Regions from separate parts of the Nocardiopsis sp. L17-MgMaSL7 genome, predicted to be linked through region 3. Evidence: riboswitches for the same ligand, from Rfam matches in the RefSeq annotation. Region 3 holds a riboswitch; each other region holds the start of a gene.
The links. Region 3 has a riboswitch for thiamine pyrophosphate ahead of thiC (phosphomethylpyrimidine synthase ThiC). Riboswitches for the same ligand answer to the same signal wherever they lie in the genome.

Region 1: it holds a riboswitch for thiamine pyrophosphate, as region 3 does, so the genes downstream of both, thiO (glycine oxidase ThiO) here and thiC (phosphomethylpyrimidine synthase ThiC) in region 3, are expected to answer to the same signal.
Region 2: it holds a riboswitch for thiamine pyrophosphate, as region 3 does, so the genes downstream of both, thiD (bifunctional hydroxymethylpyrimidine kinase/phosphomethylpyrimidine kinase) here and thiC (phosphomethylpyrimidine synthase ThiC) in region 3, are expected to answer to the same signal.

What each region holds. Positions count from the first base shown of each region.
Region 1 is NZ_QGTF01000014.1:56,980-66,325, forward strand. Features, by position in the region: gene BDW27_RS22165 (response regulator transcription factor) at 1-644, opposite strand, end outside; gene pknB (Stk1 family PASTA domain-containing Ser/Thr kinase) at 732-2,711, opposite strand; gene BDW27_RS22175 (thiazole synthase) at 3,088-3,888, opposite strand; gene thiS (sulfur carrier protein ThiS) at 3,892-4,104, opposite strand; gene thiO (glycine oxidase ThiO) at 4,107-5,342, opposite strand; TPP riboswitch at 5,311-5,421, opposite strand; gene BDW27_RS22190 (Rv2175c family DNA-binding protein) at 5,541-5,900, shown strand; gene thiE (thiamine phosphate synthase) at 5,968-6,633, shown strand; gene BDW27_RS22200 (zinc-binding dehydrogenase) at 7,042-8,013, opposite strand; gene BDW27_RS22205 (SDR family oxidoreductase) at 8,153-9,046, opposite strand; gene BDW27_RS22210 (DUF418 domain-containing protein) at 9,115-9,346, opposite strand, start outside.
Region 2 is NZ_QGTF01000001.1:324,987-334,332, reverse strand. Features, by position in the region: gene BDW27_RS01425 (sodium:alanine symporter family protein) at 1-1,191, shown strand, start outside; gene thiD (bifunctional hydroxymethylpyrimidine kinase/phosphomethylpyrimidine kinase) at 1,282-2,085, opposite strand; TPP riboswitch at 2,074-2,174, opposite strand; gene BDW27_RS01415 (DUF368 domain-containing protein) at 2,231-3,160, opposite strand; gene BDW27_RS01410 (acyl-CoA synthetase) at 3,515-5,215, opposite strand; gene rocD (ornithine--oxo-acid transaminase) at 5,592-6,866, shown strand; gene BDW27_RS01400 (SGNH/GDSL hydrolase family protein) at 6,969-8,351, opposite strand; gene BDW27_RS01395 (8-amino-7-oxononanoate synthase) at 8,513-9,346, opposite strand, start outside.
Region 3 is NZ_QGTF01000008.1:151,754-161,099, reverse strand. Features, by position in the region: gene BDW27_RS16050 (GntR family transcriptional regulator) at 1-56, shown strand, start outside; gene BDW27_RS16045 (HD-GYP domain-containing protein) at 412-1,743, opposite strand; gene BDW27_RS16040 (HD-GYP domain-containing protein) at 1,743-3,089, opposite strand; gene rsrA (mycothiol system anti-sigma-R factor) at 3,915-4,223, opposite strand; gene BDW27_RS16030 (sigma-70 family RNA polymerase sigma factor) at 4,220-4,891, opposite strand; gene BDW27_RS16025 (class I SAM-dependent methyltransferase) at 5,265-6,086, shown strand; gene thiC (phosphomethylpyrimidine synthase ThiC) at 6,222-7,889, opposite strand; TPP riboswitch at 7,879-7,994, opposite strand; gene BDW27_RS16015 (SOS response-associated peptidase) at 8,121-8,975, opposite strand; gene BDW27_RS16010 (MFS transporter) at 8,986-9,346, opposite strand, start outside.

The DNA.
Region 1 (9,346 bases), on a different contig from region 3:
ATGGCGTAGCGCACCAGCTCCACCCGGTTGTGCAGGTGCAGCTTGGTCAGGGTGTTCTGGACATGGTTCTGGACCGTGCGGTGGGAGATGGTGAGGCGGCGGGCGATCTGCTTGTAGGCCAGTCCCTTGGCCACCAGCCGCAGCACCTCGGTCTCCCGGGGCGTCAGCTCGGGTGCCCGCTCCCGGCTGTCGGCGGAGCTGTCGTCCTCGGCCGACAACCGCCGGTACTCGCCGAGCACCAGTCCGGCCAGCCCCGGTGTGTAGACCGCCTCGCCGGTGTGCACCCGGCGGACGGCGTCGAGGAGCTCCTCGCGCCCGGCCGACTTCACGAGGTAGCCGGTGGCACCCGCCTTGACCGCCGCGAGCACGTCGTCGCTCTCGCCGCTGGCCGACAGCACCAGCACCCGTGGGGGCTCGGGCAGCGCCACCAGCGCCGCGGTCAGCTCCACCCCGTTGGTGTCGGGCAGGTGCAGGTCCACCACCGCGAGGGTGGGCCGGACCGCCGGGGCGATCCGCAGGGCCTTGGCGCCGTCGCCCGCCGTCCCCACCACCCGGAGCCCGGCCTCGGCCAGGTCCCGCGCCACCGCGTCACGCCACATGGGGTGGTCGTCCACGACCATCACCCGGATCTCGTCACCGCTCATGCGGCCGACCCTAGTACTGCCGCCCCCTTCCCGGACAGGGGAAGGGGGCGGCGGTCGCTCCGGTCCGTGCGGGGCACGGGCACCGGGTCAGTCGTCGTCGTCCTCGTCGAGGTCGCCCAGGTCGATCCCGCCGGGGGTGGCGGTGAGCTTGATCTTGGTGCCCTCGGGAGCGGTGCCGGTGTGCGACTGGTGCGCCACCACGCGGCCGCCGAAGATCCGCTCGACCTCGACCTCGAACCCGGCCTCCTCCAGCTCCTTGCGGGCGTCGCGGACGGAGTCGCCGACCACGTCCGGGATGTCGACCTCGGGCGGGCCGCTGGAGACGGTCAGCGTCACGCTGGCCCCGGGGCCGACGTTGGTGCCGGTGTCGGGGGACTGGCTGATCACCAGACCCTTGTCGATGCTCTCGCTCTCCTCCTCCACGATCTCGGCCGTCAGACCGAGGTCGCTGAGGGTCTTCTCGGCGTCCTCGCGCTTCTCCCCGGCCAGGCTCGGAACGGGGATCCCGCTGCTGACGGTGATGGTCACCGTCCCCTCCCGGTCCGCGTCCTCCCCGGCCTCGGGACTGGTGGCCAGCACCTCGCCGGGGGCGTTGTCGGGGGAGTCCTGCTCCTCCTGGACAACGCTCTCGTCATCGAAGCCGAGGTCCTCCATCGCCTTGAGCGCGTTGGCGACGTCGTCACCCACGAGGTCGGGCATGGACACGTTCTGCGGGCCCTTGGACAGGAACACCGTCACCGTGTCACCGGGGGAGAGGCGGTCGTCCACCTCCGGGTCGGTGTCGCCGACCTCACCGGCCGCCGCGTCGTCGCTGTACACCGTGTCGTCGGAGAGATCGACCACCAGTCCGGCGGCGCGGATCTGCTCGCTGGCGGCCTCGGGGGACAGCCCGATCACGTCGGGGACGGACTCGTAGCGGCCGAGCAGGAACCACCAGCCCGCCACCCCCACGACCAGGGCCGTCACGAGCGCCCCGACCACCAGGAGGCGGTTGCGCGAGAACCACGACCCGCCCCTCGCGGGGTAGTCGTCGTAACCGTCGTCGTCGTAGTCGTCCCGACCCAGGTCGGCGCCGTTCATGTCCACGACCATGGTGGCGTTCTCGGTGCCCGGACCCGCGCCGCCCGCGATCAGCTGGGGCGCGGTCATGGTGGCGGCCGAGTTGGCCTGCGGTGCCACGGGGGCCAACGGCGCGGCCGAGCCCGAGACGGTGTCCGGCAGGGTGCGCAGGACCTCCAGGACCTTGGCCAGGTACTGGCCCGCGTTGCTCGGACGGTACCGGGGGTCGCGCTCGGTGGCCTTGGTGACCAGGCCGTCGACCTCGGGCGGCAGGTTCGGCAGGAAGTGCGAGGGGCGCGGGACGTCCTCGGTCACGTGCTGGTAGGCGATCGCGATCGGCGTCTCACCGGTGTGCGGCTGGCCGCCGGTGAGCAGTTCGTAGAGCATGATGCCGGCCGCGTAGACGTCGCTGCGCGCGTCGGCCGTGCCCTTCTCGATCTGCTCGGGCGCCAGGTAGGCGGCGGTGCCCATGAGCGTGCCGGTGCGGGTCAGCCCCTGGTTGGACTGCTCCACCGCGCGGGCCAGACCGAAGTCGGCCACCTTGACCCGGCCGTCCTTGCTGATGAGGACGTTCTCGGGCTTGACGTCGCGGTGCACCATGCCGGCCTGGTGGGCGGCGCCGAGCGCGGCCAGCACCGAGGCCATGAAGTTCAGGGCCTGCTTCGGGGCCAGTCGCCCGTGCTCCTTGAGGAGGTCGCGCAGGGTCTGGCCCGGGACGTACTCCATGGCCAGGAAGACGTGCCCCTGGTCCTCACCCTGGTCGAAGACCTGCACGACGTTGGGGTGCGAGAGCTTGGCGACCGAGTGGGCCTCGTTGATGAAGCGCTGGACGAAGGTCGGGTCCTGGGCCAGGGAGGGGTGCATGACCTTGAGTGCCAGCCGTCGGTCCAGCCTCAGGTCGTGGGCGACGTAGACCGTCGCCATGCCGCCACCGGCGATCCTTGACTCGACGAAGTAGCGACGGTCCAGCGTCGCGCCTACAAGCGGGTCGGAAGTCGTCATGTCCACGGCGGGATTGTGTCCTTGCTGCGGGGAGCGCGGGCGTTCGCTGCCGGTGGCGCGTACCCGACACCTGGTGTCGATCCGACACGATAGCGGAAGCCGGTGTCAGGTTTGCCCCGCGGTTCACGGTCGCGGCGGCCCTCGTGTCCACCGTCGTGGAGCCGACCGGAGTCGGTTCGGGGCGTTCGCGCCTGGGCGGTCTGTGGGTGCGGTGCCGTCGCGCGGCACGCACACCCCTCCCACGGTAGGGGACGGCTCCAAACCCGGTGGTCACGGTGTGTTTGCGTGTCGTGACCCAACGTCCTGGCGGGTGTGTCAGTGCAGGCGGCGGCCCCGCCCCCGGACTCCCGGCCCCCACCGCGGGGTGTCCCTCCCGGGGCGCTCAGACCACGTCGGGGCTGGACGCCCTGGCGTGGCGGCGGACCGGGATGCGCCCGGCCAGCCGGGCGCCGCGTCCGGCGCGCACGGCGTCGCGCATCGCCGTGGCCATCCGCACCGGCTCCTGCGCGCGGGTCACGGCCGTGGCCAACAACACCGCGTCACAGCCCAGTTCCATCGCCAGGGCGGCATCACTGGCCGTGCCGATGCCCGCGTCCACGATCACCGGGACGTCGGCCTGCTCGACGATCAGCTCCAGGTTGTGCGGGTTGCGGATGCCCAGGCCGGAACCGATCGGCGCGGCGAGCGGCATCACGGCGGCGCAGCCCAGCTGCTCCAGACGGCGCGCCAGCACCGGGTCGTCGTTGGTGTAGGGCAGCACGGTGAAACCGTCGTCGACCAGCGCCTCCGCGGCGTCCAGGAGCTCCACCGGGTCGGGCAGGAGGGTGTGCTCGTCGGCGACCACCTCCAGCTTCACCCAGTCGGTGCCCAGCGCCTCGCGGCCGAGCCTCGCCGTGCGCACGGCGTCCACGGCGGTGAAGCACCCGGCGGTGTTGGGCAGCGGACGGATGCCGTTGCGGTCCAGGACGTCCCACACCGACCCCTGGGTGCCCGGGCTGATCCGGCGCATCGCCACGGTGGTGAGTTCGGTCCCCGACGCCAGGAGCGCCTCCTCCAGAACCTCCAGGGAGGGTGCCCCGCCGGTGCCGGTGATGAGGCGGGAGCCGAAGGAGACCCCCGCGATGACGAGCGGGTCCTCCAGGGCGCGTTCCGCGACGGTCACGGACTCGTGCGTCTGTGTCATGGTTCAGCCTCCCTGTACGGCGGTGAGGACGTCCACGCGGTCGCCCGCGGAGAGCGCGGTGTCCGTCCAGGCGGTGCGGCGCACCACCTCGTCGTTGACCGCGACGGCGATCCCCCCGGGGACGGCGCCGTCCCCGGCGTCGGTGAGTGCGCGCACGACCCCGTCCACGGTGGTCGCCGCGCTCTCCTGGGCCTGTCCGTTGATGATCAGTTCCACTGCTACTCCCACGTCTGCTCACGCGTCCATCTGCTGGCTGCGAACCGACGCGCGTACGGGGGCAGCGCGCCGGTGGTGAGGGCCTCGGCCATGACCTCCCCCGTCACAGGGGCCAGCAGGACCCCGTGCCGGAAGTGACCGGCGGCCAGGTGAAGTCCCGGGACCCGGGTCGGGCCCAGGAGGGGTTCGTTGTCGGGCGAGCCCGGCCGCAGTCCCACACAGGTCTCGACGACCTCCAGCTCGCTCACCCCCGGGACGAGTTCGCGCGCGTCCCGCAGGACCTGCCAGAGCCCGCCCACCGTCAGGGAGGTGTCGTGGCCCAGTTCCTCCTGGGTGGCGCCGACGATCACCTCGCCGTCCGCGCGCGGGACCAGGTAGACGGGGAACCCGCGCACCAGGCCGCGCACGGTACGGGTGACCAGCGGCGGTTCCCCGGAGGGCACCCGGGCGCGCAGCAGCTGTCCCTTGACCGGGCGCAGCGGCGGCACCACGGGTTCGGGCACCCGGACCCTCTCGCCCCAGCACCCGGCGGCCAGCACCACCTGGTCGGCGGGCAGAGCGGTGCCGTCGGCCAGGCGCACGCCCAGTCGCGACCCGCCGGGGCCCGGGGAGGTGACCTCCTCCGCGTACCCGGAGAACTCGCGCACGCCCGCACGTTCCCCGGCCAGGGCCAGGGCCAGGAGCAGGGCGCGCGGGTTCACGGAGTGGTCCTCGGGGGCCAGCACCCCGCCGCGCACGCCGGGCGCGAGCGTCGGTTCGAGTCGGCGGCACTCGCGGCTGGTCAGCCGTCGGGTGGGGATGCCCAGGCGTTCCTGGAGGGCGTGCAGGTCAGTGAGGACGGCCAGGTCGTCGCGGTCGAAGGCCACCAGGAGGGTGCCGGTACGGCGGTGGCCGACGTCGACCCCGCTGGCCTCCTCCAGTTCGGCGACGAAGCCGTCGTACAGGCGCGCGGAGCGCACCCCGAGCTCCATCAGCTCCTCCTCACCGAAGGCCGCCTCCGTGGCGGGGGTGAGCATGCCCGCGGCGACGGTCGAGGAGGCGCGCGCGGTGGAGGGTTCGGTGACGGGGTCGGGTTCGACCAGGGTGACGGCGAGGCCGCGCTGGGCGGCCCGCCAGGCGGTGACCCGGCCGACGACCCCGCCGCCGATCACGACCACGGTATTGGTGGGATGAATCGTCTTCTGTGGGGGAACGTCGTTGGTGCGCACGGCGCCGTGTTCCACTCCCTTCGCCGGTATGACCCGGATCAGGTTCGTGCGGTCGGAGGCCGCGAGCCTCCCTCTCAGCCGGGTCCACCCGGCTCCCGCGGGACATGTCTCTGGGCCCCATCCTAGGACAACGCGTCCGGACCGGCCGTGGCGGGGATCTCCCAGGCAGGGTGTCCTCAGGCGGCGCGATGGTCTCCGAGGCCCGGTCGGGTGTGGCAGATTGGTGAGGTGACACAAAGCGATCGTGAACTCGACGAACTCGTCGGCGAATGGCTGACCCTGCGTGAGGCGGCCGCCCCGCTGGGCGTGAGCCCCAACCGCATCAAGACCCTCATCCGCGAGAACCGCCTGATGGGCGTGGTGCGCGGTGGGGAGCTCTCCATCCCCGCCGCCTTCCTGGACGGTCAGGACCTGGTCAAGGGCCTGCCGGGCACCATCGTGCTGCTGACCGACGCCGGATTCTCCACCGGGGAGGCCCTGCGTTGGCTGTTCACCCCGGACGACACCCTGCCGGGCACACCGATCCAGGCCATGCGCGAGAACCGGGGCACCGAGGTCCGACGCCGGGCGCAGGGCATGGCCTTCTGAGCCGTCCACGGCCCGGGGACGCACCACCGCGGTGACGTCTCCCGGGCCGTTGGTTATGGTGGGGCGCGTGAGGACGAGTCACGGAACCAGCCTGCGCGAGCGCCTGGACGCATCCCTTCTGTACCTGTGCACCGACGCCCGGACCGAGAGCGGTGATCTCGCGGAGTTCGCGGACGCCGCCCTGTCCGGGGGCGTGGACATCATCCAGCTCCGGGACAAGGGGCTGGAGGCGCGCGAGGAACTGGCCGCCCTGGAGGTTCTGAGGGAGGCGTGCGAACGCCACGGAGCCCTGCTCGCCGTGAACGACCGCGCCGACATCGCCCGCGCGGTGCGCGCCGACGTCCTGCACCTGGGCCAGCGCGACCTGCCGGTGCCCCTGGCCCGCGACGTCATCGGCGCCGACCCCCTGGTCGGCCGTTCCAACAACGACCCCGAGGCCGCCGCGCGATCGGCGGAGGAACCCGGGAGCGACTACTTCTGCGTGGGCCCGACCTGGGCGACCCCGACCAAGCCGGGACGCCCGGCGGCCGGGCTCGAACTGGTGGAACGCGCGGCCGCGCTGGGCACCGACCGGCCCTGGTTCGCGATCGGCGGCATCGACCTGGAGAACGTGGACCGGGTGCTGGACGCCGGAGCCACCCGCGTGGTCGTGGTGCGCGCCGTCACCGAGGCCGAGGACCCGCGAGCCGCGGCCAGCGCGCTCAGGGCCAAGCTCACCGCTCGACTCGCCTGAATGAACTCCGATGGCCCCGGGATCCCGCACGGGACCGGGGCCGCTCCATGCCCGCCCCTCCCAGGGGCGTCTTCGAGTACGGCGACCGCACGGGTCCAGGGCGTGGTTCTCGGGTGCCTTCGCCGACGGCGGCCTGGCCGCCAGCGCCGTAGGAGTTCGTAGGGGCGGTGGCGGGCGACGTCGGGGCGGATCGATCCAGAAGAAGGGCCGATGTGAGTGGCCGTCTCTTCTGCTGTGCGCTGCCACGTGGGCTCCGCGGTGGCGCACGGTGTGACCCGACCGGGTGGCTGTCCGAGCTTCATCGGCGCACAGCCGCATCCTGTTGGTGACGCGAGGACACCGCGCCGCAGGCGTCCGTCGAGGTTGGCGGCGGGCGGCGGGTGGGACTAATGATCCGGTCAGCACGACTCAGGGGACCAGGAGCACCTTCCCCAGGACACGGCGCCCCTCCAGAGCAGCGTGCGCCTCGGCGGCCCGCTCCAGCGGCAGGATCAGCCCCACGTGCGGCCGCAGGTGTCCGGCCCGCGCCTCCTCCAGTGCGAGCCGCGTGAGGTCGCTCCGGTCCGTTCCCGGCCGCGCCCGCATCTCGTTCAGGCCCAGGGCGGTGATCCCGCGCCGCTCGGCCTCGGCCGTGTCCACCTCGGCGAACGAGCCTCCGGCCGTGCCGTAGCTGAGGAACCGGCCGCCGTCGGCCACCGCCCCGAAGGAGGCCGATCCCAGCTCGCCGCCGGCCCCGTCGACCACCACGGAGGCCCCGGCGCCGCCGGTGATCCGGCGTACCCGGTCCAGCCAGTCCGGCCGCGAGTAGTCCACGACCTCCTCCGCTCCGAGGGACCGGGCCAGCTCCAGCTTCTCCGCGCCCCGGGCCGCGCCGACCACTCTGGCCCCCGCGAGCCCGGCGAGCTGCACGACCAGGCTGCCCGCGCCACCGGTGGCGGCCAGGACCAGGACCCAGGTGTCCGGAGTGAAGCGGGCGGCCCGCTCCAGCATCATCGCGGTCGCACCGTCGACCATGAGGGCCAGGGCATCGAGGGGGCGCAGCTCCTCGGGCACCCGGAGCAGCCCCTCGGCCGGGACCGTCACGCGGTCGGCGTACCCGCCGTCGTCCGTGCGGGTGAGGACCGGCGCGCCGGTCCAGGCGGGGTCGGCGCCGGGGCCGACCGAGGCGACCCGGCCCACCACGCTGCCCCCGGGTACATAGGGCGGGGTCTGGGGGAAGTGGCCCTGTGCGGCGCCGCTGCGGATCAGGGTGTCGAGGTAGATCACGTTGGCCGCCCCGACCTCGACCAGCACCTCGCCGGGGCCGGGTTCGGGGTCGGGCAACTCCCGCGTCACCAGGACCTCCGGCCCACCGAACTCGTCCACTCGTACCGCGCGCATCTCCACCACTCTCCTTCCTCGGGGGAGTGTCCCCGGAGCCAAGACTGGTACCTCAATGAATGTTGAGGTCAAGGGCCGCCTCTCCGGACAAGGGGGAACCGCCGCGCCCGGGGCACGGCGGTGGCGGGGGAGGGGCCGGTCAGACCCCGACGTGGGCGAGGGCGCTCGGATGGCGGCGCAGGAACCCCTCGATGGACTGCGCCGGGTGCCCGGTCAGGTCGGGCACGACGGGCGAGACCACGTCGAGCTCCCCGGCGGCGATCGCCGCGTACGAGGAGGCCCAGCCCTCGATCTGCCACTCCGCGGCCCCGCTCGGACGGCGTGACTCCAGGGCCTCCTCCCAGGTCTCGGGCACGTACCGCACACTGCGTCCGGTCAACCGGCCCAGCTTCTCCACGGTGGCGCCCACTGACAGCGACTCCGGCCCGGTCACGTCGTGTGTCCTCTCCGCCGAGGCCGCCACCACCACCGGATCGGTCAGCACGGCCGCGGCCACGTCCGCCACGTCGTCGCGCGAGACCCACGCGACCCGGCCCTCGCCGGCCGGGCCGCGCACCACGCCCTCCTCGTCCACCCAACGGGGCAGCAGGTCCAGGTACAGGCTGGGTCTCAGGAACGTGTGGGACACACCCGTCGACCGGATGTGCGCCTCCGTGTAGAAGTGCGTGCGGGCGAACGTGAACGTGGACGCCGGGCCCGCGCCCAGGAACGACAGGTACACGATCCGCGACACACCGGCGCGGACCGCCCCGTCCACGGCGCTCAGATGGGCCTCCACCCGGTTCTCGGACTCCGTCGCCGAGACCAGGAAGAGCGTGTCCACGCCACGGCAGGCCTTCTCGAAGGCGGCGGTGTCCTCGTAGACCGCCATCGCCGCGCTGCTCTCCGGGTACTCCGGGGCCCGGTTGATGTCGCGCACGATGAGGCGCTGAGCCAGTCCGAGCCGCGCGATCCGGGCGGCCACACGCCCGCCCAGCGCACCGGTGGCCCCAGTCACCCCTATGGTGTGGTTTGTCATGTGATCGTCGCCCATGAAAACCCATCCTGGGGTACGAGTGTCCACCGGTCGCTGACCGGCACGCCCCTTTTTGCGCCCCCCGGTCAGGCGCTGGTGCGCTCTTGGTGCTCGTCCGCCCGGGGCGGTCCGGAGGGCTCCGCGGCCGCCTTCGTCGAACGCCGGTAGGACAGCTTGCGCAGCAGCACCTCGGCCGGACCGCGACGACCGGCGCGCTCCATGGCGTAGGCGCCCGCCACCGTGACCAGCCACACCGCGACCGCGTACAGGAACATCGTCCACGACGTCAGGTAGGCGGCCAGGCCCAGGCCCCACGCG
Region 2 (9,346 bases), on a different contig from region 3:
GCGACCGTCGGTGTGGGCAACATCGCCGGAGCCGCCCTGGCCATCGGAATCGGCGGCCCCGGTGCGCTGTTCTGGATGTGGGTCATGGGGATCTTCGGCATGGCCACCAAGTACAGCGAAGCCCTGATGGGCGTGAAGTTCCGTCGCACGGACGCCAAGGGCGAGCAGAGCGGCGGCCCGATGTACTACCTGAAGTACGGTGTCGGCGGCCGCTTCGGGACCATCCTCGGTGTCTCCTTCGCGGTCTTCGGCGCCATCGCGGCCTTCGGTATCGGCAACGGGACCCAGGCCAACACGGTCGCGCAGCAGATGAACAGCGTCACTGGTGTCGAGACGTGGATCATCGGGCTGATTCTCATGGTCGGCGCAGGCGCCGTCATCCTCGGCGGCATCAAGAGCATCGGTCGTGTCACCTCGGCCCTCGTCCCGATCATGATCATCGGTTACGTCGGCATCTGCCTGGTCGTGCTCGCTGCCAACTGGCAGGCGCTGCTGCCGGCCCTCCAGCTGGTCGTCACCTCCGCCTTCACAGGAACCGCGGCGACGGGAGGGTTCGCCGGAGCCGGTGTCCTGCTCGCTATCCAGTTGGGCTTCGCGCGCGGCATCTTCTCTAACGAGTCCGGCCTGGGCACCGGCGGAATCGCGGCCGCCGCAGCCAAGACCACCCAGCCGGTCCGTCAGGCCATGGTCTCCATGACCCAGACCTTCATCGACACCATCATCGTGGTCAGCATGACCTGCCTGGTCATCATCGTGACCGGGGTGTGGCAGGTGGAGGGGGCCGAAGACGGTTCGCTGCTCACCTCGCAGGCCATGACCGAGGGACTGGGCGCGATCAGCCCCGCGATGGGGTCGGCCGGTGCCGTGATCGTGGCCCTCTCCGTCACGGTGTTCGCCTTCAGCACCCTGCTGGGCTGGTCCTACTACGGTGAGCGCTGCGTGGAGTTCCTCGGCGGCCGACGCATGGTCCTGCCCTACCGCCTGCTCTTCATCGCCATCATCTTCGTGGGCTCGGTGGCCAACCTCGACTCGGTGTGGCTCTTCAGCGACATCGCCAACGGTCTCATGGCGCTGCCCAACCTGGTGGGTCTGATCCTGCTCTCCGGGCTGATCACCTCGGAGACGCGTAAGTTCTTCAACCACAAGGACTGGCGGAACCCGGACGTGATCATGGACGACGTCAGCAAGTAGTCCGCGCTCGGCCGGGGGACGGGTCCCCGGGCCGACGACAGGGGGGACCGGCCGCCACGGCCGGTCCCCCCTTCGCGTACCCCCGGTCCGCTACCACCAGGCGTGGAAGTGGTGCACCGGCCCCTGGCCGCCGCCAGCATCGATCTCGTCGGCGCGGCGCAGGGCCTCGGTGAGGTAGGCCTTGGCGTCGGCGACGGCGGCCACCGCGTCCGGACGCTGGGGGAGCAGGGCGGCGATCGAGGAGGAGAGGGTGCAGCCGGTGCCGTGGGTGTTGCGGGTGGCCACGCGGTCGGCACGGAACTCCACCGGCTCCGAGACACCGTCGACCAGCAGGTCGACGCTCTCCTCACCGGGCAGATGGCCGCCCTTGAGCAGGACGCGGCGCGGTCCGAGTTCCAGGAGGCGTTCGGCCTGCCCGCGCATCTCCTTCAGGCTGGTGGCTTCCGTCTCGCCGAGCAGGTCGGCGGCCTCGGGCAGGTTCGGGGTGAGCAGGTCGGCGCGCGGCAGCAGGACGGTGCGCAGCGCCTCGATCGCCGACCTCTCCAGGAGGCGGTCGCCGCTCTTGGCCACCATCACGGGGTCCACGACCACGTGCGGCAGTCCGTAGCGGTCCACGGCGGCCGCGACCGCCTCGGTGACCTCGGACGTGGACAGCATCCCCACCTTGACCGCGTGCACGGTGGCGTCGGTGAACAGGGTGTCCATCTGGTCGGTGACGAAGGACGCGGGGACACCGTGTACCCCGGTGACCCCGCGTGTGGACTGGGCGGTCAACGCCGTCACCACGGTCATCCCGAAGACTCCGTGGGCGGAGAACGACTTCAGGTCGGCCTGGACGCCGGCACCCCCGCTGGGGTCGCTTCCGGCTATGGACACGACGTTGTACGCGCTCATTGGCGTTCCTTCGCTAGTACGAACTAGGGCAGGTTCGACGGGTGTGCTCTCAGCCGGGAGGAGTCTCTCCGGCACCCCGCGCCGCCGGGGCCTCGCGGCCCCGGCATCACTGTTGGTTTGTGGTGTTTCCGACTGTAGTGGACGGTCAGACGGTGACGTTGTGGTGGTGGGTCTCCACCCGCGCCTGCTGGGCGTGCTTGCGCTGCTCCCAGATGATCATGCCGACGACCACCACGAAGCCGCCGACGGCGAAGGCGACCGTGACGGGGACGTCGGTCATCGGCAGCAGGTCGCGGTTCTCGTCCTGCCACGGCCACAGGGCGCGCAGCGAACCGGCCATCAGGCCGGTGAGTACCACGAGGGTGATGTGGTGGTGGTTCTCCAGCAGGAACTGGAGCACCTTCACGAACAGGGCCAGACCGGTGATCATGCCGAGCACGAAGACGGTGATGTAGGGCAGGTCGGCCGCGCGCAGGGCGGCCATGGTCGGCTCGTACAGGCCCAGGGTCAGCAGGATGAAGGAACCCGACAGGCCCGGCAGTACCAGAGCGCAGATCGCGACGGCCGCCGCGAAGAAGACCACCACCGGGTGCGTGGGCAGGTTGGCGCCGGGCAGGCCGGTGAGCGTGAAGGCGAGCGCGGCGAAGACGAGGGCCACCGCGTAGTGCCAGGCCCTCCACTTCTTGCCCGCGCCGGTGTAGGGGATCCACAGGCAGGCCAGGACCAGACCGAAGAACAGCGCGTACGCGTACTGGGCGTGCGCCTCCACCAGCGGGGCGAGGAAGACGGCGGCCAGGACGAGCGCGAGGGCCATACCGATGAGGGCGGGGACGAGCACCGACCAGTCCACCTGGCGGAACTGCTCCTGGGCGCGCTCCTTGCCGCGCCCCCGGGGCACGTCCGTGACGTAGCGCTTGATGCCGCTGACCACGTGGCCCGCGCCACCGATCAGCTTGTCGTAGAGGCCGACCATCAGTGCGACCGTGCCGCCGCTGATGCCGGGCAGTGCCTCGGAGGTGCCGACGGCCCCGCCGCGCACCGCGTTGAAGATGTAGGAGCCTACTGACTTGGCCATGTTGTCGGGCGCTGGCCCGGGAGCTTCCCGGGAGAGGGCGCCGTCCTCCGTCCTGATGGGGCCGCCGGTCCCGTGTGCACGGTCGACCGGCGGGTCAAAGGGGTGCTGTACAGCGCGGGTCGCGGGGACGACCTCCACCGGTCCGATGCTCCGGCCGCGCGGATGTTTGCCGCCCGGGCCGTGCGATGGGGGAGGAGCGCCGTCAGGCCCCGGGCCGGGCTGCGCCAATTCTAGCGGCGCCGGACGGGGTGAAGGCGTCCGAGCGCCCCGAGAATCGGGGTTTTGGCCAGGTATCAGCCCGCAAGGTCCTTGGCCCGAAAACAGATCGTGACGAAAGGACCGCCGAGCCCGGGTTCAGTTCCGGAGCGAACCGGACAGCGGCGAGGTCGGAACGGCGGGCGCGGGCGGGTCCTCACCGGCCACCGACGCGGCCCAGCGGTAGTCCTGTTTGCCCACCGCCGTGCGCCGCACGCGGTCCACGAAGTGCACCGTCCGGGGCACCTTGAACCCCGCCAGACGCACCCGGCAGTGCGCCCGCAGCGCACCCTCGTCCGGAGAGGAACCGGAGGCCAGGGACACCAGCGCCGTCACCCGCTGCCCGAGCCGCTCGTCCGGGGCGGGCACCACGATCACGTCCTCCACCGAGGGGTGCGCCTTCAGTACGGCCTCCACCTCCTCGGGGTAGACCTTCTCACCGGCGGTGTTGATCACCACGCTGCCCCTGCCCAGCAGCACGATGGAACCGTCCCCGGCCCGCGTGCCGTAGTCACCCGACAGCGCCCAGCGACGCCCCTCACCGTCCGTGGGGAACGTGCGCGCGGTGGCGATCGGATCGTTGTAGTAGCCCAGCGGGATCCGGCCGGTCCTGGCGATCCGGCCGACCTCGACCGACCCGGGAGGGAGCGGCCGCAGGGCCCCGTCGAGCACGGCGATGCTCCCGCCCATGGTGAAGCTGCGCCGGTCGGTGGAGTCCGCCACGCTCGTGTGCTCGTCGGGGGCGGTGGCCGAACCGCACACGCCCGTCTCCGATCCGCCGTAGGCGTCGGCCAGGGCGACGTCCTCGCGCCAGGCCCGCCACAGCCCGCGCACCGAGGGGGTGAGCGGGGTTCCGCCGGAGCGCACCGAGGTGAGGTCGGGACACAGGTCCGGCTCGGTGAGCAGGTGTCTGGCCAGCGGGCGGGCCATCGCGTCACCCACCAGCTGGACGGCGTGCACGCCCTCGCGGTGCGCCAGTTCCAGCACGCGGTCCGCGCGGAAACTGCGGTCCGTGGACAGCACCACGCTCTTGCCGCACAGCAGCATGCTCAGCGCGTTCCACTGCCCGGCCGCGTGCATGAGCGGACCCAGCACGAGCATGCGCAGTGGGAAGCAGCGCGCGGCGCGTTCGGCCACGTCCCGGGGGGTCCCCGCACGGGGGGCGCCCGGTTCGCGCCGCTCCACGGCGGCGCGGAACACGTCCGCCTGGCGCCACAGGACGCCCTTGGGGTAGCCGGTGGTGCCCCCGGTGTACAGCAGGTAGTGGTCGTCACCGCTGGTCCCGGGCAGCTCAACCGCGCCGTGCCCGGAGTCGGGGCCGTGCGCCGCGAGCGACTCCTCGTAGTCCGCGCCGTCCAGCGACGCGTCGCGCTCCGTGCCGTCCTCCAGCAGGAGCACGTGCCGCAGGCGCGGCAGGTCGGAGCGGACCGCCGACACCGTCGTGGCCAGGGAGTCCTCGGCGATCAGGGCCACCGCGTGCGAGTCCGAGAGCACGTGCCGGAGCTCGCCCGCCACGTACCGGTAGTTGACGTTCACCGGCACCGCGCCCGCGCGCAGCACGCCCAGGAACGACTCCACCCACTCCGCGCGGTTGAATGACAGGATCGCGACGTTCTCCCCGGGGCGCACACCGGTGGTGACCAGGTGCCGGGCCAGCCGGGTGGAACGGTCGAGCAGGGCGCGGTAGGTGAGGCGGCGGGGTCCGGCGACCAGCGCGATCCGGTCCGGGACGGCGTCGGTCACCGCCGCCATGAGGTTGGCAAGGGAGAAGGGGCTGTCCGGGGACGCGTGTTGGGGCACGTCTGATGACCTCCCTGACGTTCGTGAACGGCCGTCCTCGGCGCGGGGCGCTCGCGGCGGCTGTGGCTGGTTACGAGCGAACGTACCCGTCGGGGCGTCGCCCGATCGCCGTGGGGGCTGTGTACCGCGTCACCTGCGTAACCGTCCCCGGTCACCCCCGAAGCGGACCCCGCCGGGCCGCTCCCGCTCAGTGGGGGTCCCGACCCGGGAGGCCCCGGGGTTTCGGGCCCGGGCGCCGGCCGGTGATCTTCGCCACCCCTTGTGGGCTCACCGGATCATCTGCTCAACTCTTGGAGATCCCGCCATGGGGCTCTACAGGGCCCCACGGTGGGTATCTACTGTCTGACATCGGTCGATGGTGATCGGAGCGGCTTAGATGACCACCCAGAATCTGGGACAGCAGGACTCCGCCGGAAACCCCGGCGGACAGGGACTCTCCAGCGCGGACCACATCGAACTCGCACAGACGAGGTCCGCACACAACTACTCACCCCTGCCCGTCGTGATCGCCGAGGGCCGAGGCGCCTGGGTGACGGACGTGGAGGGCAGGCGTTACCTCGACTGCCTGGCCGGATACTCGGCCATGAACTTCGGCCACCACAACCCGGACCTCCTGGCGGCGGCGCACGCCCAGCTCGACCGGGTGACGCTGACCAGCCGGGCCTTCTACAACGACCAGTTCGGCCCGTGGGTGAGCGCCCTCGCCGACATGGCCGGCAAGGAGAAGGTCCTGCCGATGAACACCGGTGCCGAGGCGGTGGAGACCGGCATCAAGGTGGCCCGCAAGTGGGGCTACGAGGTCAAGGGCGTCCCGGAGAACCAGGCGACCATCGTCGTGGCCGGGGCCAACTTCCACGGCCGTACCACCACGATCATCTCCTTCTCCTCCGACTCCGAGGCGAAGACGGGTTTCGGCCCCTACACGCCGGGCTTCCGCTCAGTGGCCTACGGGGACGCCCGGGCCGTCGAGGACGCCATCGACGAGACCACGGTCGCGGTGCTCATCGAACCGGTGCAGGGCGAGGCGGGCGTGATCGTGCCGCCCGCCGACTACCTGCCCCGCATCCGTGAGATCTGCGACGCGAACCGGGTGCTGTTCATCGCCGACGAGGTGCAGTCGGGGCTCGGGCGCACGGGCACGATCCGGGCCTGCGAGCACACCGGGGTCGTCCCGGACGCGTACCTGTTCGGCAAGGCGCTGGGCGGCGGAGTCCTGCCGGTGTCGGCGATGGTCGCGGACGAGGACGTCCTCGGCGTCATCCAGCCCGGGCAGCACGGGAGCACCTTCGGTGGGAACCCGCTCGCCGGGGCGGTGGGCCGGACGGTCGTCCGGATGCTGACCGAGGGCCCCTACCTGGAGAACGCCAGGAAGCTGGGCGAGGTGCTCCGCCGCAGGCTGGAGGGGTTCGTCGGCAACGGGGTGGTGTCGGCGCGCAGCATCGGCCTGTGGGCGGGGGTGGACGTCGACCCCGCGCTGGCCTCGGGCAAGGAACTGTGCAAGAGGCTCGCCGAACACGGAGTGCTGGTGAAGGACACCCACGGTTCGACGGTGCGGATGTCCCCGCCGCTGGTGATCAGCGAGGACGACCTCAACTGGGGTCTGGACCGGTTCGGTGAGGTCCTCGCCGAGCTCAGGGCGGAGCAGCGGTAGCAGCGGCCGTTCCCCCACACGCGTGAGGGTGGAACGGCGGTGCCCCGGCCCGGAACGTTCCGGGCCGGGGCACCGCCGCGTTCGGCCACCGTCGGCCGGGTGTCAGGAACCGGCGCCGGCCTCGGCGGCGCCGTTCCCGTCGCTCTCGTCCGCGCCGTCGTCCGCGTCGGCCTCGTCGGTGTCGGGAACGACGTTGACCGGGTCCAGGGGGCCGCCGAGTTCGGTGTGCAGGACGTCGGCGTCGACCCTGTCCAGGGTCTCCCGGGAGGCGTACAGCACGCGTTCGGGCCCCTCCTCGATCTGGAGCCGCACGCGCTCGGCGATGGAGCGCTGGCCCTGGGCGGTGGGGTGGAAGCTCGCCCGGTCCACGCGCAGGCCCTCACCCAGCTGGCCGAGGACGATCCCGTTCAGCCAGGCGTCGTCCTCGCTGACCTCGTGCCCCGTCAACGCGGTGAAGACGTTGACGAACTCGACGCTGCCCACCTGCCGGGACCCGTAGACGTCGCCGTCCACCTGGTAGGCGGTGTCCCTGATCCGGTCGTTGAACCGCTGGGCCACCGAGTTCAGCCACAGCTGGTCGCTCTGGGAGAGCGTGTAGTACATGCCCGGCGGCTGCTCCGGGAAGAGCCGGGGATAGCCCAGGACCAGCACGCGGGCGTCCGGGGCGCGGTCGCGGATCTCGCCGAGCACCTCGGTGAGGGTCTCCTCGAACGCGTCCATCCGCTCGATGACCTCGTCCTCCTGGTCCGTGCAGGCGGTCCGCTCCAGCAGCGGCATCCGCATGATGCACGTGCGCAGGACGGGGATGAAACCGAGGTCGTTGCCGCCGATCCCGACCGTGACCAGCGAGGTGTGTTCGGTGACGCGCTCGAGCTGTGAGTCGGGGGTGCCGACCTGGCTGAGCATGTCGGAGCCCTTGTGACTGCTGCACGCGTAGAAGCCCAGCGCGCCGTCGAAGGAGAACTCCTCCTCGATGACCCTGGGGTAGGCGTGCTCGGAGCGCCAGCACTCACCGGGTTCGGCCGTGCCCTCCTCGTACTCTCCGGCGCCGTCACCCGACGAGTAGGAGTCGCCCAGGGAGACGTAGTTACCCCAGAGCGCGGCCTCGTCGGGTTCCAACCGGACCCGCCAGTCCTCCTCCTCGTCCTCGGTGATGGGAGGCAGGGGCTCGCCGGGGCACACGCCGCTCGTGGTGTCGCACCACAGGCGCATGAGAGCGTCGCGGCTGGTGGGCACGGCCAGGACCGCCACCAGGGTCAGGACCAGGACGGACACGGTGACCAGGGTGACGCGGCGGCGACGACGGCGTCGGCGGTACCGGCCGCTCTCCTCGCTCTCGGTCGCCCCCGACGCGGTCGACCCCGGCTCGGTCGCGGGACCGTTCGTCTCGGGCTCGTTCGACCCCGGCTCGGCCGCGGGACGAGCCGTCTCGGGCTCGGCCGCGGGACCGTTCACCTCGGGCCTGTTCGACTCGGGACCGGTCACGGGATCGCCGTGGGAGGGAGTCCTCGCGGGGTCCGCCGGGCCCTCCGGTTCCCGGGGCTCCCGGGGGTCACCATCACGCGCTGACACGATCTACTACCGCCTCCCAGAGTCGCGGGGCGAGTGGGGTGCGCTCGGCCGACACACCTGATCCACAGGCCAGACTACCCGGGGCGGTTTGTCTCGATGACGTCGAGAACACGGCGGATACCGGTCTTGTCCAGGGTGGCGCGGGCGGTCAGACGCAGCCGGGACCGGCCGTCCGGGACCGAAGGCGGACGGAAGCAGCCCACCCGCACACCCGCCTCGTGGCAGGCCGCCCGCCAGGCCAGCGCCTCCTGTGGGGACCGGGCCAGCACCGACACCACGGCCGCGTCCGGCTGACTCACCTCCAACCCGCGTTCGCGCAGGCCCTCGGCCAGTTCACGGGCACGGGCCCGCACGGTCCCGGCCCGCCAGGGCTCGGCTCGCAGCACGCGCAGGGCCGCCAGCGCCGCTCCCACCGAGGCGGGGGCCAGACCGGTGTCGAACACGAAGGTCCGCGCCGTCTCCACCAGGTGACGGATCACGCGTCGAGAACCCAGGACCGCGCCGCCCTGGGCGCCGAGTGACTTGGACAGGGTCACCGACACCACGACGTCGTCGGCCGCGCCCAGCGCCGTCCCGCCCACGGCGCCGCGTCCACCCGGGCCGAGCACCCCCAGCCCGTGGGCGTCGTCCAGCAGCAGCGCCGCCTGGTGACCGCGCGCCGTCTGCGCCAGGGCGGTGACGTCGGTGAGGTCCCCGTCCACGGAGAACACGGTGTCGCTGAGCAGCAGGCGCCGCCCCCGGCCCCCGGAGAGGAGTTCGGCGGCGTGGTCGGTGTCGCGGTGGCGGAAGACCGCGACGCGGGCCCCCGCCGCCCGGGCCAGCCGGGTGGCGTCGATGAGGGAGGCGTGGTTGTACTGGTCGCACACCACCAGCGGCGGCTCGACGTCGTCGGCGGCCGGGGCCACCAG
Region 3 (9,346 bases):
TCTACCGCGGCGACCGCTACAAGTTCGTCACCCGCCTGCGCCCGCCCCGGGACTGATCCGCGCACGCGCGGTGCGGCCCCGACGTGCTCCCCCGTGACCATCCTCTCACCGGCTCCTTCCCGCCCCCGGGCCGAGGACCCCTCCGCCCGGGTGCGGGGCCCTCGGAGCCCGCTGGTGGCATCCGACGCTTCCGCGGCCGCTCGCACCGCCCCTCGCCGACGCCTCGGACGCCGTCAACGCCCTCCGCCCGGTTGGCGGACGCACCGTTCCCGGCGCCGCTCCGGGCTCGCGCCCGCACATGGGAAGGGCGTCGTGGGCGATCTCTTCCCGGCGCGCAGCCGTCGTCGTCGCACCACCCGGTCCGGGTGACCCGGGCTCCGAAGCGGTGTCTCCCTTTACCGGGTGACCGGATCAGCCGCGCGCGAGCACGCTGGAGAGGGCGTCGACCACGCGCGGGTCGTACTCGCTGCCGGTGTCCATACGCAGGCGTTCCACCACGGCGGCGCGGCGCTCGGCGTCACCGTTCTCACCGACCAGGTCGTCGAAGGCGTTGGCGACCTTGATGATGCGGCTGCCCAGCGGGGGCACACCCTCATCGCCGTCCCCGGCCAGCGGCTCGCACTGGCGGCGGACCATCTCCGCGACGTTGTCCAGCACCCCGGTCTCCCGGATGATGGCCGACCCCAGCTCCGCGATCCGCCGCTGCTCCCTCGGCGAGGACAGCAGGGTGGCGCCGCCCGCGATGGGTTCGCGAAGGGAGAGCTGTCCGATGTCGTGCATGAGCGCCGCGTACTCCAGTTCCAGCAGCTCCGCCTCGGCCAGACCCAGTTCGCAGGCGATGCCGTGGGAGAGCTGGCTGACGCGCCGCGAGTGGCCGTTCTCCACGTATCCGCCCACCTCGGTGACGCGGGACAGCGCCCGCACCGTCTCCAGGTAGGTGCGGCGCACCTCGGCGTGCCTGCGGAAGGCCACCTGGGAGACCAGCAGCGGCGCGAGGAAGACCAGCAGCCCCACCAGGCCGGTCACCGTGCAGGCCAGGGCGATCAGCACTCCGCTGGAGGCGATCGCGCCGCCGGTCGCGACCTGTGCCCGGGCCTCGTCACGCATGGCCACCACCAGGCGGGTGCGCAGCCGCTCAGCGCGCAGTACGGCGGAGACCACGACGTCCAGCGACCACGCCAGGGCGACCAGGACGGTCATCATCAGGGCGACCACGACCGAGGGTCCGGTCAGGGCCAGGGCCTCCACCAGGGGCCGGAAGGCGACGGCGAGGAGCGACGCGGTGAGCACCCTGCGCGCGACGTCCTCCAGCCGTGGGCCGCGCCCCACCGCCACGTGCGGGAGTTCCCCCAGGGCCACACCCAGGGCGACCACCGCCACCACCTGCCAGGCGGTGTGGTGGCTGGCCTCTCCGCCCAGGCTGAGCAGGAACGCGTAGGCGATCGCCCCGGCCAGGGCGATCGGCGCGGACTCCCGGTGTCCTGGCAGCGTGATCCTGGCCAGTTCGCCGCCCGCGATGACCAGGCAGAAGGCCAGGGCCACGTAGGGCTGGTGGAACCCGGCAGCCGCGGTCCACACCAGGGAGGCCAGGGAGGCGGCGCCCACCCCGCCCACCAGGACCGCCCGGAAGGGTCTCGCGGTGCGCCAGGCGGGCCCCCAGGACCGCTGGTGGCCCAACGCCCCGCCCTCGGGGCCACCGGGGTAGGGCCCGGGGAGCGGCCCGTCCGACTGCTTCTGCGTCATCACCGGTCCTGGCCCCCCGTCACCGCGGCCGCCGACGTGGACTCGGCCACCGGTGCCGTACCGTCGCGCGGCGGTGCGGCCGGCACCGTCGCGCCCGTGTCCCCGATCCCGGAGTCGACGGAGGCGCCGTAGCAACCGCCCGGCGGTTCCGCGATGTCCGGGGTCTCCCAACCCTCACGGGTGACGGCCCGGACGAGGGCCTCCACCATGCGGGGATCGAACTGGCTGCCCGCGCAGCGCCGGAGCTCGACGATGGCGTCCTCGACGGACCAGGCCTTGCGGTAGGAGCGCGTCGAGGTGAGGCAGTCGAAGACGTCGGCCACGCTGATGATCCGAGCGGACTCGGGGATCTCCATCCCCACCAGCCCCATCGGGTAGCCGCGCCCGTCCAGGCGCTCGTGGTGGTGCCGGATGCCCGCGAGCGCCTCGTCCAGGAAGCTGATCTCGCGGACGATCTCGTACCCGCGCGTGGGGTGCAGCTTGATCGCCGCGTACTCGTCGTCAGTGAGCTTGCCGTTCTTCTGGAGCACCTTGGTGGGTACCCCGAGCTTGCCGATGTCGTGCAGCATCCCCGCGTACCGGATCTTCTGCACCCGCTCGGCGGGCATACCCAACTCGGCGGCGATCATCGCCGAGCCCTGGGCCACCCGCATGCAGTGGCCACGGGTGTAGTAGTCCTTCGTCTCCACGGCCTGGCACAGCGTGGCCAGGGTGGCCTCGTGCGCCCGCGCCTCGGCGGTCTGCTGGCCGAAGACCCACCGCGCGATGAACAGCGGCAGCAGGACCAGCAGCGGGGCGATGATCCCCACCGCGCCCCAGATGGCCGCGATCGCCAGGCCCAGCATCTGGTAGCCCACGGAGGCGACCTCCAGGGCGGCCAGCGGACGCCAGCGCAGCGGCCCCGCCCCGGCGGGCCGGGTGACGCCCAGGCACCACATGAGGACGCCGATGAGCACCGAGTTGAGCAGCGTGTGCGTCAGGACCGCCGCGACGTACGGCAGGACGATGCCGGGGAAGTCGGACTGTCCCGGCACCCCCACCGTGCCGCCGAGCAGGAGGTAGACGTGTCCGGCCACGTGGGCCGCCAGTGCGAACTGCGCTCCGTTGAAGGCGCGCTTGACCAGGCCCTGTCTGCGGACCGCCAGGCAGGAGGCGAAACCGACCACGGCCGCGCCGACCGGTCCCACCAGCACGACGGCGGCCAGGGCCACGGCCGAGCTCGGCGAGATCCCGGCTTCCTTGACGTCGACGACGACGTGTGTGCTTATCGACTCCGCGACGACGAAGAGGACCGCGATGAGTACCAGGGTCCCCAGGTCGATCCCCGTGTAGGGACCGACGAGCATGATGGCGACAGCACTGACAACGATGATCCCGACGTAGACACGCGCGCCCCAAGGAAGAGCCCGCACCCCCGTTCACCCCCCACCGACGACGACCGGACTGTCATGGTTTCACCGGTTCTGTTCTACCACCAAGACCATCCGGTAAAAGTGGAAGCCATCAAAACGGCGGACATCATCGAACCGAACATGGTGACGAACATCAGTCGTCCTCCTTCTCCCCGTGGCGGCGACCCCCTCATCCCCCGGGCACGCCGCGCAAATTACCTTATTCGTTGGATAAGGCCTCCAGTTTAACGGGCCACGACACCATCCTGATTACCCCCAACCCGAACCGGAGGCACACTCGCCACCCCCCGGAGCGAGAAGTTCCGGAGCGTGGAATTACTAATTCAATTAGTCATTCCAGATGACTACACAGAGTGACAATAGACCACAGGCGCGACACTGGGGACCTCCGATTCCTCGGGGGATCCTGCCACCGAGGCCAGCGGACCCCATCAGGCATGACTACCCATTGTGAGCATCCGAAACGGACTCTCACAAGTTCAAGGAAATTCATTCCGACTCGGTCACGACCGAAAACCGATTCGCCCCATCGGGCGTGTCGAACCCCCCGAGAACCACCCACCCGACACCCGAATGACCAAAACCCCCCGGACCCAACGGGATGCGTCGCACTCTTTCTACAAAAGCACTCAAATGGCCCAAAAAGCACCAGAACCCAACAAGAACCCCTGAATACACAAAAGTGGCGAAAGCTGGAATGCCAGCTTTCGCCACCCCGTCATCCCGGACGGCCCCGGCCGTCGACGGCTCAGGCCGGTGTCAGGCGGGCGCCCCGGGGGCCGCCCTGGCCTCGCGGGCCAGCTGCTCCTTGCGGGCCTCGGCCAGCCGGCCGAGGACCTTGTCCCGCAGGTCCAGCGGGACCGGATCGCAACCGCAGTGCTTGGCGACGAGCTTCTTCACGGCCTCTTCCAGGCCGTACTCGTCCAGGCAGGGGCTGCACCCGTCCAGGTGCGCCCTGACCTCGGGGCAGTCGCTCTCCTCCAGCTCGCCGTCAAGGTAGGTGTAGAGCTTGTCGAGCACCTCGCTGCACGGGGTGTCCGTCTCCGACTTGTCGTGGCCGTCGCTCATTGCCGATCTCCTCGATCCGACCCGCTCACCTGTCCTCGACCCCCCGCCGCCGACCCCGACGCGACGGCCGAGGCCTCCGCGGCTCTGGTCGCGGGGAGGAAACCACGGTCCACCGCGTACTCCTCAAGGTGGGAACGCAGCTGGCGCCGCCCCCTGTGCAGCCGGGACATGACCGTCCCGATGGGGGTGCCCATGATCTCGGCGACCTCCTTGTACGCGAAGCCCTCGACGTCCGCGAGGTAGACCGCGATCCGGAAGTCCTCCGGCAGCTCCTGGAGGGCGCGCTTGACGTCGCTGTCGGGGAGGTGTTCGAGCGCCTCGGCCTCGGCGGACTTCAGCCCCGCCGCCGTGTGCGAGGCGGCCTGGGCGAGCTGCCAGTCCTCGACGTCCTCGGTCCCGGCCTGCTTCGGCTCCCGCTGCTTCTTGCGGTAGGAGTTGATGAAGGTGTTCGTGAGGATGCGGTACAGCCACGCCTTCAGGTTGGTCCCCGCCTTGAACTGGTGGAAGGAACCGAACGCCTTGGCGAAGGTCTCCTGTACCAGGTCCTCGGCGTCCGAGGGGTTGCGTGTCATGCGCAGCGCCGCCGAGTAGAGCTGGTCGAGGAAGGGAAGCACGTCCCTCTCGAACCGCTCGTCCCGTTCCCCGGCTGTCTCCTGGCTCTGGTCCAAGCCCTTCGGCCTCCTCGCGCTGGTCCCTGGTGGGGTGTCCGTATCCCAACGATACGTTCCCACACCCCCGACCTGCGCATCGACGCCGCGTGGCGCCAACGCCGTTTCCTCGCGCTCAAGGCACGCACCAGCGGTCGGCATGCTCGAACCCATCCCCTTCCCTGCTCCCGTGTTCCTGCGGGTCCCCGCCTCGGGGACCCCCTCCGGGACCACGCCCCGGGCGGTGCTGGTCACAACAACGTCCTCCGCGACCTGATTCCACCCCTGCGGGTGGTGACCGGGTCCCCCTCCCGCCGAACTTTGTCGTTTGCCCGCGTCGGTGAAGGTGAGGCATGGCAGAGTGCGGGTAGGACACACTGAAGGATGGAGAGGAGTGCACGTGCGACCGTCCTCGACTCCGGCCTCCGACCGCCCCCGATCGCCCGCCGCCCAGTTCGCCACAACGGACCGGCTCTCGGACTACTGGCGCTTCTACTGGGCGGTCGCGGAGGCGCAGATCAGCCGGTGGCTCCCCGAGCGGCCCTCCCGGCTCCTCGACCTGTCCAGCCCCGACTTCCAGGGCACCCCACGCGCCGTCGCCGCTGGTCACGACGTCGTGACTCTGCTGCCCTCGGTGGACATGGCCATGCGCCGCCCTCTCACCCTGGTGAACGGCCGGGCGGTGGTGCCGCGTCCCACACCGCGCGGGCGCCTTCGGCACGTGGTCGGCGACTCCGCCTTCCTGCGCGCCTTCAGCCCCGAGTCGTTCGACGGGGTGATCGCTGACAACCGGGTGTTCTCCCGACACCTCGCCACCGAGTCGTCGATGTCCGAGGTGGCCCGGGTGCTGCGCCCGGGCGGCCGGGTACTGGTCTGTGTGGACTCGGTGGTCCTGGGCATGGCGCTGCTGGCCGAACAGGACGCCTGGCCGGAGCTGAGCCACGCGCCCAGCGCCGACGTGCTCCTGGTGCCCTGGCCGGACGGTTCGATCACCCGCTGCTTCACCGCGGAGCAGGTCACGGAGATGGTCACCGAGGCCGGGCTCGAACTGGAGTGGATCAAGCCGCGCACGGTCCTGTCCGCCTCCACCGTGGAGATGATGCTGGCCCGTGACCCGAGGTCCATGGCGCGGCTGGTGGAGATGGAACTGCACGCCGCCGACTCCGACGACTACGTCGGCGTCCACCTGGTCGCCAGCGCCCACAAGCCCGCGTAGCCGGTCCCCGGCGCCGCTCCTGTTACTTCTGACGGGTGTGAAGCCGGTGGTACTGCCGGTGCTGCTGTGACCCTGGGCGAGGGCCCGGCGGGCCCGCCACACCCTGCGGGGTGACGGGCCCGGGGTGGGCGCTCCCTAGTCGGCGAGCGGCAGGTAGACGCGGTTGCCGCCGTCGGCGAACTCGGCGGACTTGTCGGCCATGCCCTTCTCGATCGCCTCGACGGTGTCCAGGCCGTTCTCCTCGGCGTACCTGCGCACGTCCTGGGAGATCTTCATCGAGCAGAACTTGGGCCCGCACATGGAGCAGAAGTGGGCGGTCTTGGCGGGTTCGGCGGGCAGGGTCTCGTCGTGGAAGGCCTGCGCCGTCTCCGGGTCCAGGGACAGATGGAACTGGTCCTGCCACCGGAACTCGAAGCGCGCCCTGGACAGCTCGTCGTCCCACTCCTGGGCGCCCGGGTGTCCCTTGGCGACGTCGGCGGCGTGCGCTGCGAGCTTGTAGGTGATGACGCCCGTCTTGACGTCGTCCCGGTTGGGCAGCCCCAGGTGCTCCTTGGGGGTCACGTAGCAGAGCATCGCGGTGCCGTGCCAGCCGATCTGCGCGGCGCCGATCGCGGAGGTGATGTGGTCGTAGCCGGGGGCGACGTCCGTGGCCAGGGGGCCGAGCGTGTAGAACGGCGCCTCGCCGCACAGCTCCTCCTCCAGGCGCACGTTCTCCCTGATCTTGTCCATCGGCACGTGGCCGGGGCCCTCGATCATCACCTGCACGTCGTGCGAGCGGGCGATGTGGGTGAGCTCCCCCAGGGTGCGCAGCTCGGCGAACTGGGCCTCGTCGTTGGCGTCGGCGATGGAACCGGGGCGCAGGCCGTCGCCCAGGGAGAACGTGACGTCGTAGCGGCGAAGGATCTCGCAGAGCTCCTCGAAGTGGGTGTAGAGGAAGCTCTCCCTGTGGTGAGCCAGGCACCACGCGGCCATGATGGAGCCGCCGCGCGAGACGATGCCGGTGACGCGGCGGGCGGCGAGTGGCACGTACCGGAGCAGGACGCCCGCGTGGACGGTCATGTAGTCCACGCCCTGTTCGGCCTGCTCGATGATGGTCTCCCGGTAGATCTCCCAGCTCAGCTTGGTGGGGTCGCCGTTGACCTTCTCCAGTGCCTGGTAGATCGGGACGGTGCCGATGGGGACCGGTGAGTTGCGGACGATGCGTTCGCGGGTCTCGTGGATGCGCTTGCCGGTGGACAGGTCCATCACGGTGTCGGCGCCCCAACGGGTGGCCCACACCATCTTCTCGACCTCCTCTGGCACCGAGGAGGTGACGGCGGAGTTGCCGATGTTGGCGTTGATCTTCACGAGGAAGTTCTTGCCGATGATGGTGGGTTCGGACTCGGGGTGGTTGCGGTTGACCGGGATGACCGCGCGGCCGATCGCGACCTCGGCGCGAACGAACTCGGGGTCGGCGCCCTCCCGGGCGGCCACGAAGCGCATCTCGGGGGTGATGGTCCCGGCCCTGGCGTGGGCCAGCTGGGTGGTCGCACCGTCGACGGGGTCCAGTGCCCACGTCTCGCGGGTGCGCGGGAGCCCCTGGTGGACGTCGATGTGTGCGTTGTCGTCGGTGTAGGGGCCGGAGGTGTCGTACAGATCGAAGTGGCTGCCGTTGCTGAGATCCACCCGGCGGCGCGGGATGCGGAGGGTGGTGCCCTCGGGGGTGGTGATCTCCTCGTGGACCTTGCGAGATCCCATGATGGGACCTGTGGTCACCCGGTGTTCGTCGGCGGTGGAAACGTCACGACCGTCGATAGCCGTCATGGCATGCCTCCCTACGTCGGAATTACCCGAACAGGTTCTGCGGTCGGCGACACCCTTGAGTCGCCCTCTCAGCCCGCCATGGCGCGAGCTCCCGCGTTGCGTATTCACATGTGCGCACGTCGAACGTGCCGGGACACCCCGATCACGGTGTCCAGGGCCCCGGGGAGCACTCCCCCGTGGCCTCGCACACCATACACAGGCCGTCCCCGGCCCTGTCCAGCCTCGCCGGGGTCAGAAAAGTGTCTCCGGTTCGCCGCGACCGGAGTCCTCGGCCGGTTCCAGCAGGTGGGGGCCGTTGTTCTTGACGCTGTTGACGTCGGTGGAGACCTCGTCCACCGAGAACCGGTCCACCGGGGAGTCGTCCAGCACGTGGGCCAGCTCCTCGGCGCCGGTGGCGGGGTCGAGCCAGACAGCCCAGTCCTCGCGCGGCACCACGACGGGCATGCGTTCGTGGATGTGGGCGAGTTCGGGCGCGGCCTCGGTGGTGATGACCGCGCAGGTCCACAGCCAGGCGTCGGGGTCGCTCGGGTCGTCGACCTCGGGGTCGCGCCAGCGCTCGAAGATCCCGGCCAGGGCGAGCGGTTCGTCTCCGGAGTAGTGGACGGAGAAGGGCTTCTTGGCGGCCTTGGCCTTGCGCCTCTTGTGCTGGGGGTCGGTGGCGGGAGAGGTGCTGGCCTCGGTGGTGCCGTCCTTGTTGAGCAGCTGCCACTCGTAGTAGGCGTCAGCGGGGAGGAGGCAGCGGCGGTTCCGGTAGGCGGTGCGGAAGGCGGGCCTGTCCGCGACCGTCTCGCTGCGCGCGTTGATCATGCGGTAGCCGACGTTGCGGTCCCTGGCGCCGCCCGGCACGAGGCCCCAGCGCATCGTGTGCAGGGAGCGCGGTCCCGGTCGACCGTGGGCGCCCCCCTGGGGCGGCGGGCCGAGCACGGCGTACACCGGGCTGCCCGGCGCGATGTTGTAGTCCGGGTCGAGCTCCTCCAGCGGCGGCCAGGCTCGCGGGTCCCCCGTGCCGTCCTGGACCTCCTCGGGGAGGGCGAAGGCCAGCTGGAGCTGGTGCACGTTCCTGGACTGGGCATAGCGACCGCACATGGGTGGAATCCTATGCGATCCGCCCTTCCGGGACCCCGGGATCACCATCCGTCCCGTCCGTCCCGGCGGTCCCGGTGTCCGCGCTGGAGACATGGACGACCAGTGCCCCGACCAGCCCGGCGAGGAGGGCGACCGACCCGGCGGCGGCGAGCAGCGCCCGGGGGTGGTCCGCGGCGAACCACCCGGCGATCAGGAACCCGACGACGAAGCCTCCGTTGACCACCGCGCCCATGAGCGCGTGGGCCCGCCCGAGGAGGGGCTCGGGGGTGATCCGGTGGACCACCGACCTGAGCAGGATGTTGAACACGGAGTTGCCCGCGCCGGCCAGCACCACGCACACCGCCGCCACCCACAGCACCGGGAACCAGGCC